Regions from separate parts of the Rhodoferax sp. EU05-FHT12H12 genome, predicted to be linked through region 1. Evidence: predicted binding sites of a transcription regulator. Region 1 holds the regulator's gene; each other region holds the start of a gene.

The links. The regulator sigma-54, encoded in region 1, starts transcription at its own class of promoters, with help from an activator protein. The targets are predictions, from matches to a motif close to TGGCANGNAANCTGCTTT.
Region 2: the regulator sigma-54 is predicted to act here: its motif matches at 2,554-2,571, upstream of AC3WS7_RS16135 (flavin monoamine oxidase family protein).
Region 3: the regulator sigma-54 is predicted to act here: its motif matches at 1,559-1,576, upstream of AC3WS7_RS16050 (BMP family protein).

The regions. Positions count from the first base shown of each region.
Region 1 covers NZ_JBYTDI010000010.1:18,874-23,622, forward strand. Annotated here, with positions in the region: gene AC3WS7_RS18140 (exopolyphosphatase) at 1-484, shown strand, start outside; gene lptA (lipopolysaccharide transport periplasmic protein LptA) at 560-1,168, shown strand; gene lptB (LPS export ABC transporter ATP-binding protein) at 1,165-1,941, shown strand; gene rpoN (RNA polymerase factor sigma-54) at 1,942-3,555, shown strand; gene AC3WS7_RS18160 (THUMP domain-containing class I SAM-dependent RNA methyltransferase) at 3,552-4,749, shown strand, end outside.
Region 2 covers NZ_JBYTDI010000006.1:47,849-52,597, forward strand. Annotated here, with positions in the region: gene AC3WS7_RS16130 (carbon-nitrogen hydrolase family protein) at 2-805, opposite strand; gene AC3WS7_RS16135 (flavin monoamine oxidase family protein) at 811-2,496, opposite strand; gene AC3WS7_RS16140 (acyl-CoA dehydrogenase) at 2,697-3,893, shown strand; gene AC3WS7_RS16145 (LacI family DNA-binding transcriptional regulator) at 3,942-4,749, shown strand, end outside.
Region 3 covers NZ_JBYTDI010000006.1:30,828-35,576, forward strand. Annotated here, with positions in the region: gene AC3WS7_RS16045 (ABC transporter ATP-binding protein) at 1-370, opposite strand, end outside; gene AC3WS7_RS16050 (BMP family protein) at 473-1,471, opposite strand; gene AC3WS7_RS16055 (MYG1 family protein) at 1,724-2,710, shown strand; gene AC3WS7_RS16060 (hypothetical protein) at 2,710-3,384, shown strand; gene AC3WS7_RS16065 (tRNA-uridine aminocarboxypropyltransferase) at 3,446-4,039, opposite strand; gene AC3WS7_RS16070 (LysR family transcriptional regulator) at 4,039-4,749, opposite strand, start outside.

The DNA.
Region 1 (4,749 bases):
CCGTTTCCGGGAGTTCCGCGTCAGCAACTACCAGTTGATGATGGACTTGATCCAGTACTGCCGAAACCACGGCATCGACGAAATCCTGCAGCTGCCCGATGTGGTGGAGCGCGTGGATCTGTACTTTGAGCACGCGGCCAAGGCCAAGGAGCAGCTGCTGCGCTGTTCCACGGTGCATGGCAATCTGCTGGTGCTGGACCTGCGCAACGAAGACACCATCTTTGCGGTGAACCGCTTCATGGTCTACGCGCTGTTCCCCCAGACCAATATCTCCATCCACGTGTTGTGGGGCCTGCAGAAGCAAAACACCGTGTTTGCCACCGGCAAGTCCATCACCAACCGCACGTCCAAGACCAATATTGGCGAGCTGATGCTGGGCTACGGCGGGGGCGGCCATGCCAACGCGGGCACCTGCCAGGTGGAGAATGACCGCGCTGCCGAGGTGCTGCAGGCGCTGACCACCAAAATTAACGCCGACGGCTGAACCCGCCAGGGCGCGAAATGCGCAAAGCGCTCGGTACAATGGCCGAAGCGCTTTTCGAGCAAGTTTCGTGCCTTTATGAAAAATACCCTTTTGTCGGTGTCTTTGTGGCTGGTGATGGCCGGTGTGGCGGGTCACGCCTGGGCCGAAAAAGCCGACCGCAACAAGCCCATGAACGTGGAAGCAGATGCCCTGCGCTACGACGACCTCAAGCAGGTCAGCGTCTTCACCGGCAACGTGGTGCTGACCAAGGGCAGCATCGTCATCCGTGGTGCCCAGCTCGAAGTGCGCCAGGACCCCGATGGCTACCAGTTTGGCCTGGTCACCGGTTCTGCGGCCACCCCGGCATTCTTCCGTCAGAAGCGCGATGGCTTGGACGAATTTATTGAGGGCGACGGTGAAACCATTGAGTACGACGGCCGCGCCGACACCGTGCGCTTCATCAAAAAAGCCCAGTTGCGCCGACTGCGTGGTGCCACCCTGGCCGACGAGGTGACGGGCGCCAGCATCCTGTACGAAAACCTCAGCGACCGCTTCACCGTGGACGGTGCGCCCAAGAGCGCCACCGCCCCCGCAGGCCGGGTGCGGGCCATGCTGACGCCCAAACCCGACGCTGCGGCGCCCGCCGTGCCCCAAGCCAGCCCCACCTTGCGCGCCACGCCGCAACTTGAGAAAGCCGCCCAGTGAGCGCGCCCACCCAAGAAGCCCCGGACACCAGCACCGGGCGGCTGGAAGCCCGGCATTTGCAAAAGTCCTATGGCAAACGTCAGGTGGTCAAGGACGTATCGCTGGCCGTGCGCACGGGGGAGGTGGTGGGGCTGTTGGGCCCCAACGGCGCGGGCAAAACCACCTCGTTCTACATGATCGTGGGTCTGCTGCGCGCCAGCGCAGGTGACATCACCATCGATGGCCAGTCCATTGAGCACATGCCCATCCACCGCCGCGCGCGCCTGGGGCTGGGGTACCTGCCGCAAGAGGCCTCGATATTCCGTAAGCTGAATGTGGAAGACAACGTGCGCGCCGTGCTGGAGTTGCAGCGCGACGAGGCGGGCAACCCGCTGAAGTCGGCCGAAATTGAGTCGCGCCTGACCGCGCTGTTGCAGGACTTGCGCGTGGAGCACCTGCGCGAGTCGCCTTCGCTGGCCTTGTCGGGTGGCGAACGGCGCCGGGTCGAGATTGCGCGCGCATTGGCCACGCGGCCTCGCTTCATCTTGCTGGACGAGCCCTTTGCCGGTATCGACCCGATTGCCGTGATCGAGATCCAGCGCATCATCAACTTCCTCAAGGGCCGCGGCATTGGGGTGCTGATCACCGACCACAATGTGCGCGAGACCCTGGGCATTTGCGACCACGCCTACATCATCAGCGACGGCCATGTGCTGGCGCAGGGCACCCCCTCCGAGATCGTGAACAACGCCGATGTACGCCGGGTGTACCTGGGCGAACACTTCAAGATGTAGATGAAACAAGGTCTTTCACTACGCGTCTCCCAACACCTGGCGCTCACGCCCCAGTTGCAGCAGTCCATCCGTCTGCTACAGCTCTCCACGCTGGAGCTGAGCCAGGAGGTGGAGCAGATGCTGGACGAAAACCCGTTTCTGGAGCTGACCGAGGACCGGGCCGAGCGCGAGGACTTCGGCCTCAACGCCGCCGACGCCACCGTCAGTGAAGGCGATCGCCTGTCCGAGAGCGGTGAGGCGGACTATGCTCCTAATTCTGTAGCTGACTACGCAACATCCACGAGCGCTAGCAGCACAAATGATGAGGAATCCACACCGCTGAGCAGCAGCGACGAGCCCAACTGGGAGGGGGACGGCACCACCGAAATGACGCCCGATGACGGCGAGTGGGGCGTGGACGCCAAGGCCAAGGCCAACAACCTGGGTGACGATGAAGAGAAAGACGCCACCGAGCTGGCACGTTCCGCCGAATCACTGCAGGCCTTTTTGCACCGCCAGGCCCTGAGCCTGCGCACCACGGCCACCGATGCGGCGGCGCTGCGTTTTCTCATCGAATCGCTCAACGACGATGGCTATCTGGAAGACCCGCTGGAAGAACTGGCGCGCAGCCTGAACCCCGGCGATGAAGAGCAGCTGCAAGACCTGGTGCACCACTTCACCGTGGCGCTGGGTCTGCTGCACAGCCTGGAACCCGTGGGCGTGGGCGCGCGCGACCTGGGCGAGTGCTTGCGCCTGCAAGTGGCGCACCTGCTGCAACTCGCGGATGAGGAGGGGGAGGTCGACCGGACCGAGGTGCTGCAGGTGGCCCTGGGCATTTGCAACAAACCGATGGACCTGCTGGCCCGACGCGACATCAAGCGCCTGGTGCAAATGGGTGTGGGCAGCGATGCGCTGGTGCGCGAAGCGATTGCGCTGATCGCACGGCTGGAGCCCAAGCCCGGACGCCGCTTTGTGGACGTGGAGCGCAACATCGTGGTGCCCGACGTGTTGGTGGTGGCGATTGGCAAGGTCGGTGGCACGCCCAAGTTCCGCGTACAGCTCAACCCCGAGGTCATGCCGCGCCTGAAGGTGCACGACATTTATGCCAACGTGCTGCGCAACCACCGCGGTGGCCGTGACGGTGCAGGCCACGCGGCGCTGCAGCAGCGCCTCCAAGAGGCGCGCTGGTTCATCAAGAACATCCAGCAGCGCTTTGACACCATCCTGCGCGTGAGTACGGCCATTGTGGAGCGGCAGAAAAACTTTTTCACCCACGGCGAGTTGGCCATGCGCCCCCTGGTGCTGCGCGAGATTGCCGACGAACTGGGCCTGCACGAATCCACCATCAGCCGCGTGACCACCGCCAAGTACATGGCCACCCCGTTTGGCACCTTCGAGCTCAAGTACTTCTTCGGCTCGGGCCTGGGCACCGAGAGCGGCGGCAATGCCTCCAGCACCGCGGTACGCGCGCTCATCAAGCAGTTCATTGCCTCCGAGAGCAGCAAGAAGCCCTTGAGTGACAACCAGATCTCTGACATGCTCAAAGAGCAGGGTATCGAATGCGCCCGGCGCACCGTGGCCAAATACCGCGAGGGCCTGAAGATTGCCCCCGCCTCACTCCGCAAAGCGCTATGAACCAACTGACCCTTTTTCTCCCCTGTGCCGCTGGCGTGGAGGAGTACCTGGCGCCGGAGATTTTGCAAATCACCGGCCTGCCGCCCGGCTGCGTGACCAAGCAGCGCGGTGGTGTGGCCGTGCGCACCTCGTTTGCGCACGCCATGTTGCTCAACCTTTACAGCCGCCTGGCGCAGCGCGTGCTGGTGCTGGTGTCGTACACCGAATACCGCAGCGAACAAGACCTGTACCGCGCCGGTCTGCAGGTGCCGTGGGAGCAGTGGTTCACACCCAAGGAAAGCATCAAGGTCGAAGTGACGGCGCAGCACAGCCCGTTGACCTCGCTGAACTTTGCCGCGCTCAAGGTGAAGGACGCCGTGTGCGACCGCTTCCGCGAAGTGGCGGGCGGTGTGCGTCCCGACGTGAACACGCAGTGGCCCGATGTGCGTATCTACGCCCACCTGACCACCGACAGCTGCTCGCTCTACATCGACACCTCGGGTGAACCGCTGTTCAAGCGTGGCTGGCGTGAGGACAAAGGGGATGCGCCGCTGAAAGAGACCCTGGCCGCGGCCATGATTGCGGCCAGCGGCTGGGCCTCGGGCGACGACGACCTGATGCCCTTGTACGACCCCTGCTGTGGTAGCGGGACGGTGGCCATTGAGGCCGCACAGATTGCCTGCAATATCGCAGCCGGTTCGTTGCGTCGCTTTGCGTTCGAGAAATACCGCCCCTTCCGCTCGCAGGAATGGGTGGACATGAAGGCCGAGGCCGCCGCCAATGTGGTCAAGCCCGAGCCGGGTCAGGCTGCATTGATTTACGGCAGCGATGTGTCGCACCGCATGGTGGACTTTGCGCAGCGCAACGCGCAGCGCGCGGGCGTGGCTGACGTGATCGAATTCCGCGGTGGCGACGCGCTGCAGCGTATGCCCCCGATTGAGGGCGGCGGCGTGATGGTGCTGAACCCTCCCTATGGCGAGCGCATCGGCATCGGCGGTGTGGCCGGTGAGGGCGAGGGTGCGCGTTTTGGCGCACGTGAACTCGCGCAGACCGACGAGGGTGTGGACTTCTTCAACCAGCTGGCCAGCCACTGGAAGAAAAACTACAGCGGCTGGACCGCCTGGGTGCTGACACCCGACCTCAAGCTGCCCAGCAAGATGCGTTTGAAAGAGTCGCGCCGCGTGCCGATGTGGAACGGCCCGCTGGAGTGCCGCC
Region 2 (4,749 bases), on a different contig from region 1:
GTCAGGGGGTGTGGGGTGGCACAGCGGCCATGTCTCGCACGTGGTGGTTAGCTGCGCGGGCGGCGTTCAGGCGCGCGTCGTCCAGGGTGGCCATCAGCAGCGTGGCCCGTCGGTCCGCCTGCGCCAAGGTCTGGCCATCAGGGGCGGCCAGCAGGCTCAGGCCGCCGTAGTGCACATCGCCCTCGGCGCCCACGTAATTGGCGTAGGCCACATACAGTTGGTTCTCGTAGGCACGTACAGGCACCAGAGCCTGGGCCACAAAGTCGTACGCCGGCATATTGGCCGTGGGCACCACGATCAGGTCGGCCCCGGCCAGCGCCAAGCGGCGCGTCGCCTCGGGAAACTCCACGTCGTAACAAATCAGCAGGCCAATGGTCCAGCCCTGCAGTGTGAAGGTGGCGGCACTGGGCGCGCCCGCTGCAAACTGCTGGCGGTCCAGGTCACCAAACAGATAGGTCTTGCGGTAGTTCAGGCAGCGCTGGCCTTGCGCGCTGATCCACTGTGCGGCGTTGAACACCGTGCCGCTGGCATCCCGCTCCGGGTAGCCGTAGACAACCGCCACGCCATGGCGCTGCGCGATGGCAACCACAGCCTGGGCCCAGGCGCCGTCGGCGGGTTGGGCCAGTTGTTGCACGGCTGCCGCACCAATGGCGTAGCCGCTGACAAACATCTCCGGGCACACCAGCACCTGTGCGCCGGCTGCCGCGGCCTGCTGCGCGGCTTGTTCTAGCCGTTGCAGGTTGCCCGCCACATCCAGCGGTGCGGGCGCGCATTGCAGCAGGGCCAGGGTCAAGGGGCTGCGCATGGGGTTCAGTCGGGCAGGGCCATGGGGCCTAGCGTGGCAAACACATCGCCGGGGCCGGGGTTACTGGCAGGGGTGTGGCCACCCAGGTGGTGGACGATGCCCCACACGGCGTTGAGCGAGGTCTGCACTGCACCCTCTGCCCAGGCGGGTGTCCACGACACGTCGTCGCCCGCAATGAACAGGCCTTTGTGTTCGGCGGGAAACGTGTCCTGCATAAAGTGCGCATACATGCGCTGGTTGTAGCGGTAGTGGCCGGGAAGGGCACCCTTGAAGGCACCCAGAAAGTAGGGGTCGGCCTCCCACGACACACAAATGGGGTCGCCAATGATGTGGCTCGCAATGTCCACCTTGGGATAGATCTTCTTGAGCGCCTGTAAGGCGAGCTTCACGCGCTTTTCGGGCGACTGCGGCAGCATCTTGAGTGCATCACCCATCCAGGCATAGGACAGGCAGATCACCGCTGGCTGGTCCGGCCCGTTGTCAAACAGGTAGGTGCCGCGCGTCAGCCGGTCGGTCAGCGTCATGCTCATCACATCGCGGCCAGTCTCGGGGTCTTTGTCTTTCCAGAACGGGCGGTCCACCATCACAAAGGTTTTGCTGGACTGCATGTAGCGCGTGCGGTCCAGCGCCATCCACATCTTTTGCGAGAACAGCGATTCTTCGACCGCAATTTGTGTGGTCAGCAGCCAGCTCTGGCAGGTGGTCAGCACCGCGCTGTAGGGGCGCGTGTCGCCCCAGCAGTCGGTCACGGCCAGGCGTCCATCGGCGGCGCGCGCGATGGACGCTACACCGGCGCGTGTGGCGCCAGCGTGCAGGCTTTGCAGCGTGGTGCCCTGGGGCCAATGCACGGGCTGCGCAGGTGCGTGGCGCCACAGCCCGTGTGGCACCTGGTCGGCCCCGCCGACAATGAGGCGCTGTTCGTCATCGCAGTTTGTCAACACCACGCGCAAGATTTCGAGCATGGAGTTGGGAAAGTCCGAGTCCCAACCCCCCGTGCCAAAGCCCACCTGGCCAAAGATCTCGCGGTGGCGGAACGACAGCTTGGAGAACGCCTGGGAGCTGGCAATGAAGTCGTAAAACGTGCGGTCGTCCCACAGCGGCACCAGCGTGTTCCACAGGCGTTTGAGCGTGGGCACATCGCGCGTGCGAATGGCGTCTTGCATGTCGGTAAAGCGCGCTTCGTCTTCCAGCGCCTGGGCCCAGGCCTCGGCCACCTCGCGGAACACGGCGGGCAGGTCGGCCAGCGACTGCGCGTAGTGCGTCTCGCCCTCCAAATCAATCACCGTGCTGCCCGAGGCGGGCGTCAGCGGGTTGGGGAAAGGGCGCGTTTGCAGGCCCAGTTGATTCACGTAGTGGTAAAACGCCGTGCCCGACACGGGGAAGCGCATGCCGCCCAGCTCGGCCACGGTGGCTTGGGTGCCTTCAAACACTTGCGAGCGCAGGCGGCCGCCCATTTTGGAGGCCTCGTAAATGACGGGCTTGAGGCCCAGTTTCATGAGCTCATAGGCCGCCACCATGCCCGCCATGCCAGCGCCCACAATGGCCACCTCTTCGCCCAGGCGATGGGCGGGCAAGGTGCCCAGGCCTGCAGGGTGGGCAATCCAGTCGTCAAACGCGAAGGGAAAGTCGGGCCCGAAAATGGTCACCGGCGGACGCACGGCGGACGCGGTGGTGGATGTGGTGTTGCCCATGGCAAGAAGCCCCCAAACAAAAACACACTATGGCATAGGCATGCGTGAATCGCAAGATTAACCAGATGCATGCCAACGACTGTTGTGCATGTTACGGATTAAAAGTGCGTAAAACGCATATATGGGTGCAAAAACCTTGATTGTGCGAACCCGGCCTGCGGGCTACCATAGCGTCCTCGATCACCGCCTGGAGCCCCCGCATGCCGCACGCCGCCTTCAACTGGCAAGACCCTTTTCTGCTGGACAGCCAGCTCAGCGACGACGAACGCATGGTGCGGGACGCTGCGGCGGCCTACTGCCAGGACAAGCTGCTGCCGCGCGTGACCCAGGCCTTCCGCGACGGCAGCACGGATCCCGCGATCTTTCGCGAGATGGGCGCCTTGGGTTTGCTGGGCCCGACGATTCCCGAGCAGTACGGTGGCCCGGGCCTGAACTACGTGGCCTACGGCCTGATTGCGCGCGAAGTGGAGCGCGTAGACAGCGGCTACCGCAGCATGATGAGTGTGCAGAGCAGCCTGGTGATGGTGCCCATTTTTGAATTTGGGACCGAGGCACAAAAACAAAAGTACCTGCCCAAGCTGGCTACCGGTGAATTCATTGGCTGTTTTGGCCTGACCGAACCCGACCATGGCTCCGACCCTGGCAGCATGGCCACACGCGCCCACAAGGTGGCGGGTGGCTACAAACTCAGCGGCAGCAAGATGTGGATCAGCAACAGCCCCATCGCCGATGTGTTTGTGGTCTGGGCCAAGGAAGTGAGCGAAGGTGGCAAGGTCGGCCCCATCCGCGGCTTTGTGCTGGAGAAGGGCATGCCTGGCCTCTCAGCCCCCGCCATCCACGGCAAGGTGGGCTTGCGCGCGAGCATTACCGGCGAGATCGTCATGGACGGCGTGTTCTGCCCTGAAGACAACGCCTTCCCCGAAGTACAAGGCCTCAAAGGCCCGTTTACCTGTTTGAACAGCGCCCGTTACGGCATCGCCTGGGGTGCGCTGGGCGCGGCCGAGGACTGCTGGCTGCGCTCGCGCCAGTACACGCTGGACCGCAAACAGTTTGGTCGCCCGCTGGCCGCCAACCAGCTCATCCAGAAAAAGCTGGCCGACATGCAAGCCGAAATTGCACTGGGCCTGCAGGGCTGTCTGCGCCTGGGGCGCATGAAAGACGAAGGCACGGCGTCGGTGGAGATCACCTCCATCCTCAAGCGCAACAGCTGCGGCAAGGCGCTGGACATTGCCCGCCTGGCGCGCGACATGATGGGCGGCAACGGCATCAGCGACGAGTTTGGTGTGGCCCGCCATTTGGTGAACCTGGAGGTGGTGAACACCTACGAGGGCACGCACGACATCCACGCGCTGATTTTGGGCCGGGCGCAAACCGGTATTGCTGCCTTTGCCAACTGAGGCGGGCCTGCCTTGGCGCAGGCGCTTCGCATAAACTCGGTGGGGTATATGCCTTCCCCTTCCGATCTCCCCCTCGTCGCGTCCGAGCCAGTCACCCTGATCGATGTGGCCCGTGCGGCAGGGGTGTCAGCCAGTACGGTATCGCGCATCCTGAACGGCACCGCCAAGGTGGCGCCTGAAAAGCGCGAGGCGGTGGAAGCGGCCATCCGTCGCCTCAACTTCAAACCCAATTTGTTTGCGCGCAGCCTGAAAACCGGCATCACCATGACGGTGGGTGTGCTCACGCAGGCCATCGAGAGCCAGTTTTACTCGCGCGCGCTCAAGGGCATCGAGATGGGGCTGACCGAGAGCGGTCATTCGTCCATCATCGTGAGTGGCCACTGGAACGCCGAGGCCGATGCGGCCAGCCTGAAGCTTCTGACTTCGCGCCGCGTGGACGGCGTGATCATCTTGACCGGCAACATTGCCGACAGCGAGGTGCTGGCCGTGGCGCAGCAGCAGCCGGTGGTGATCACCGAGCGCAAGCTGGAGGGGCCGAATGTGCGCTCCATCGATCTGGACCAAAAATACGGGGGCTACCTGGCCACCAAGCACCTGCTGGCGCTGGGCCACACCCGCATTGCGCACCTGGCAGGGGTGGACAACCGGCCCGATGCGCACCAGCGCTACCTGGGCTACCTGCAGGCGCACGAGGAGGCGGGTGTGACGCCCAACCCGCGCTGCGTGGTGCGCGGTAACTTCACCGACAAGGGGGGCTACCTGGCCGCCCAAAAGCTGCTGGACAGCGGCGAGTCGTTCACCGCCATTTTTTGCGCCAACGATGAGTCGGCCCTGGGGGCGCGGCTGGCGCTGTACC
Region 3 (4,749 bases), on a different contig from region 1:
CGCCCAGGCGCTGGCGCGCGGCGCTGCGGCGGGTGAAGGGCTGCCACCAGGGCTCGGAGCCCATCATCACGTTGTCCAGCACGCTCAGGTTGTCGGCCAGTGTGAAGTGCTGGTGCACCATGCCAATGCCGGCTGCCAGCGCAGCCTTGGGGTCACCGGCAGGCAGGGGCTGGCCAAAGGCGGTGATGTGACCGCTGTCGGCCACGTAATGCCCAAACAAAATCGACACCAGCGTGGACTTGCCCGCACCGTTCTCACCCAGCAGCGCCAGCACCTCGCCCGCACCCAGGTGCAGCGAGATGGCGTCGTTGGCCACCAGCGCCCCAAAGCGCTTGGTGATGCCAGAGAGAACGAGAACGGGGTCGCTCACGCAGAACTAACCGAGATGATTTTCCGCCGGGCCGCCCCAAGGGAAAACGCGCCCCCTCGGGGGGCAGCGCAGTACACGCAGTGACAAGCGTGGGGGCTCACGCTACTTCGAAGACTTGGGCTGGTTGTCATCCACCTTGACGGTGAAGCTGCCATCCACAATGGCTTTCTCTTTTGCCTTCATTTTGGCCACCACCTCGGCAGGCACCTTTTTCTCAAATGTGCCCAGCGGCGCCAGCGACGAGCCCTTGTACTTCATCATCGAGTACGGGCCGTAGTCTTCGGCGGTGAACTTGCCGTCCTTGATCAACTTGATGGCGCGGTCGGCCGAGGGCTCAAAGTGCCACAGGGCAGAGGCCACCACGGTGTCGGGGTACTGGGCCTGGGTGTTGATCACGTTGCCAATGGCCAGCTTGCCTTTTTCCTTGGCAGCGTCGCTCACGCCAAAACGCTCCGCGTACATCACGTCGGCACCCTTGTCGATCATGGCAAAGGCGGCTTCTTTGGCCTTGGGGGGGTCAAACCAGCTGTTGATGAAGCTCACGCTGAACTCCACCTTGGGGTTGACCTCTTTGGCGCCCGCCATGAAGGCGTTCATCAGGCGGTTCACCTCGGGGATGGGGAAGCCACCCACCATGCCAATCTTGTTGCTCTTGGTCATGCCGCCAGCCACCATGCCCGACAGGTAGGCCGGCTCCTGGATGTAGTTGTCGAGCACGCTGAAGTTGGGCGCTGCAGGCTTGCCGCTGGAGCCCATCAGGAAGGCGGTCTTGGGGAAGTCCTTGGCCACCTTGCGTGCGGCGGCTTCCACGGCAAAGGCCTCACCCACGACGAGCTGGCTGCCGCCGGTGGCGTATTCGCGCATCACACGCTCGTAGTCGGCATTGCTCACGTTCTCACTGGCCTTGTATTCGATCTCGCCACGCGCCTCCGCGGCCTTGAGCGCCTGGTGCAGGCGGCCGGCCCATTGCTGCTCGAAGGGCACGGTGTAGATGCCGGCGACTTTGAGTTTGGCCTGGGCCAGTGCCAGACCGGGGGCCAGGGTGGCGAGTGCGGCGGCAAGAGCCAACGCGCGGCGGCGGGAGGTGAGGTGCATCGACATAATTTCTCCAGGTAAAGAACGCTATGAAATTAGGAGCTGCTCGCGCAAATTCTGCGCAGCTTGGGAGTCAGTTTGACCTGCAAACCCCAAGCATTTTGTATGCCAATCCTTGGTGCTTGTGGCAACAAGGCGGGCAATATGCGCAGACGCGTGGTGCCAGAAAAAACCAAGCCAGCCTGCGATGTGCTCCCCGATGGCCTGGGTTTAACGAGCATAGCCGCGGCAGGGGGCACAAGTCCATAAAATCCTGCCATGACCCAAACCCCCACCATCGCCACGCACAGTGGCACCTTTCACGCCGACGACGTCTTTGGCGTGGGCATCCTGATGGGTGTGTTCCCATCGCACACCCTGATTCGTACCCGCAAGCAAGAGCTGATTGAAGCCGCTGACTACGTGGTCGACGTGGGCGGCACCTGGGACGCGGCCACCGGCCGCTTTGACCACCACCAGCGCGGCTTCGACGGCGCGCGCCCCGCGCACGAGGTCGATGGCGCCACCGTGCCCGGCGTGGGCTACGCCAGCGCGGGCTTGGTGTGGTCCGCCTTTGGCACGGCCTATGTGAAGGCCTGGGCCAGCGTTGCCGGCCACAGCCTGGACGACGCGGCCGTGGCCGAAATCGTGCGTTCCATCGACCACTCGCTGGTGCAGTACCTCGACATCGTGGACACCGGTCAGGGCGATGTGTCGCCCGGCATCTTTGGCCTCTCCAGCCTCATCGCCCAGCTCAACACCCATTGGCTGGAAGAACAGGGTCTGGACCACACCGCCAAGGCCGCACTGCTGGAAACCCGCTTTCGCGAAGCCATTGCCATCACCCGCAAGTTTCTGGACCACGCCATCAGCAAAAAGGTGGCGCAGCTGCGCGCCATGGATACCGTGCGCAATGCGCCGCGCCTGCTGGGTGGGCGCGTGCTGCACTTGCAAGAGGGCGGCATGCCCTGGACGCATGTGGTGGTGAACGAAATGCCCGAGGTGATGTTTGTCATCTACCCCGACTCTGATGGCAACCAGTACCAGATCAAGACCGTGCCGGTGGAGTCTGGCTCCTTCACGGCCCGCATGGACCTGCCCGATGCCTGGGCCGGCCTGCGCGATGGTGAGTTGGCGGCGGTGAACGGTGTGGCGGACAGCGTGTTTTGCCACCTGAACCTCTTCATCGGCGGCGCGCGCAGCTTTGAGGGTGCGGTGAAGATGGCCGAGCTGGCGCTGGCCGCCCGCACGGCGGTTGCCGCCTGATGGGGGCGCCCCCCAAACCTACCGCTCTGCACCAGGTCCGCGCGGCAGTGTTGGCCAATATGCGGCCGGGGCTGGTGCTGTGGAGCGGCCTGGTGCTGCTGCTGGTGGCCTACCTCTGGAGCCCCGCCGTGCAAAGCGGGCTCACGCAGTGGGGTGCGTTCAAGCAGGCCTGGGGCTACCCCGGCTCTTTCATCACCTACGCTGCCTTCGCAGTGTTGGTGCCCGAGCTGCTGGCCTGGGCCGTGCTGCGCCAGCCGGTGCCGCCCACGATCGTGCGCGACATGGCCTTTGCCGCGGTGGTGTTTGGGCTCATTGGCATTTCGGTGGATGTGCTGTATTCGGTGCAGGTGGCCTTGTTTGGCAGCGGCAACGATGCGGCCACCATCGTCAAGAAAATGCTGTTCGACCAGTTTGTTTACTCGCCGGTGTCCAACTTTCTTATGGTGGCCATCTTCCTCTGGAAGGACGAGGGCTTTCGCACCAGCACCCTGCGTTACTTTGCGTCGGGTGACTTTTGGAGCCGGCGCTACCTGCCGGTGATCATTGCCGTGTGGTGCGTGTGGGGTCCGGGCGTGCTGGTCATTTACTTCATGCCCACCGCGCTGCAGTTTCCCGTGGCCAGCCTGATCCTGAGCTTCTGGATTCTTATCTTCAAGTTCATGCGCAAGGCCTAGGTGCAAGGCTTATTGCGCCTAAAACAGGAGCTGCTCGCGCAATATCCACGGGCGTTAGAGGCTAATTTGGCATAAAAACACGCTGCTGCGCCACAAAGCCGTCAAAGGCCGCCAGCAGCGGCTGCCAGCGGGCGGTGTTGCCCTCTAGCTGCGCCAGCGCCGCGCAGGTGGCCTCCAGCGTAGACAACTGCCCCGGCGCGTGCGCCTTGCGGATGGCGTAGCGACTATCTGGCACCTCGTCCAACGCCAGGCGTGGCAGGCGCTGCAGCGCGGGGCTTTGGTGCAGCATCTTGCGGCTTTTGCGCCAGGTGGCGTCCAGCACCACCAGCCGCAGCCGCTGCAGATTGCCAAGCTGTGCAGTGTCCAGCGTTGCGGGCGCGGCGTGCCCTTCAAACGCAGTGGGCGGGTACAGCAACACGGTGGTCTTGTCATCCGGCATCAGCGCCTGCAGCGTGGCTTCGTCAAACGCCTCGCCCACCACCAGGCGGCTACCAGGCAGGCTCAGGTGCAGCAGGCGCGCGCTGTTCTTGGCGTGGTGCGCTTCCAGCGGGTGCTGCAGGATCAGCACCTCGCAGGCAGTGGCGGTGGGGGTGACGAAGCGGCAGATACAGGTAGCTTGCGGGCGCAAGCAGCCCGCGCAGACGGCGCGCGACATCACGCGCCCATATAGGCCTGCAGCCCTTGCAGCAGGGCATCAAACGTAACCTTGCAGCGCGGCGTGTTGCGCAGGTCTTCGTGCATGGTGAGCCAGGTCTCCAGGCCCAGCGTAAAGCTGTCGGGCAGCAGGTGCACCAGCTGCGGGTCGCGTGCGGCCAGCGCGTTTTGGCAAATGCCAATGCCGCAGCCCGCGCGAATCAGCGCCAGCTGGCCCACATCGCTGTCGGTGCGCAGCGCAAAGCTATCGCGCTGCCACTGCGTAAACCCCTTGCGCGCTGCGCGCACAAACGCGGTCTCTTCGTCAAAGCCAATCAGCGCGTGCTGCGCCAGTGCGTCCAGCGACTGGGGTGTGCCACGCCGCTCCAGGTAAGTGCGGTGCGCATGAAAACCCAGGTCCACCTGGCCCACACGCCGCGCAATCAGCTGCTCCTGTTTGGGCTGCGTCATGCGCACGGCAATGTCGGCTTCGCGTTGCAGCAGGTCTTGCACGCGGTTGCTCAGCACCAGCTCCACCTTCAGCTCGGGGTAGCTGGTTTGCAGCTGCGCCAAGATGGGCGGCAGCACTTCCACGCCCATTACCTCGCTGGCGGTGATGCGCACCGTGCCCTTGATGCCCGAGCCCTGGCTCTCGGCCGCACGCTTGAGGGCGGCGGCCGAGCTGTACATGGCCTGGGCAAAGGGGTGCAGCGCACGCGCGGCGTCGGTGGG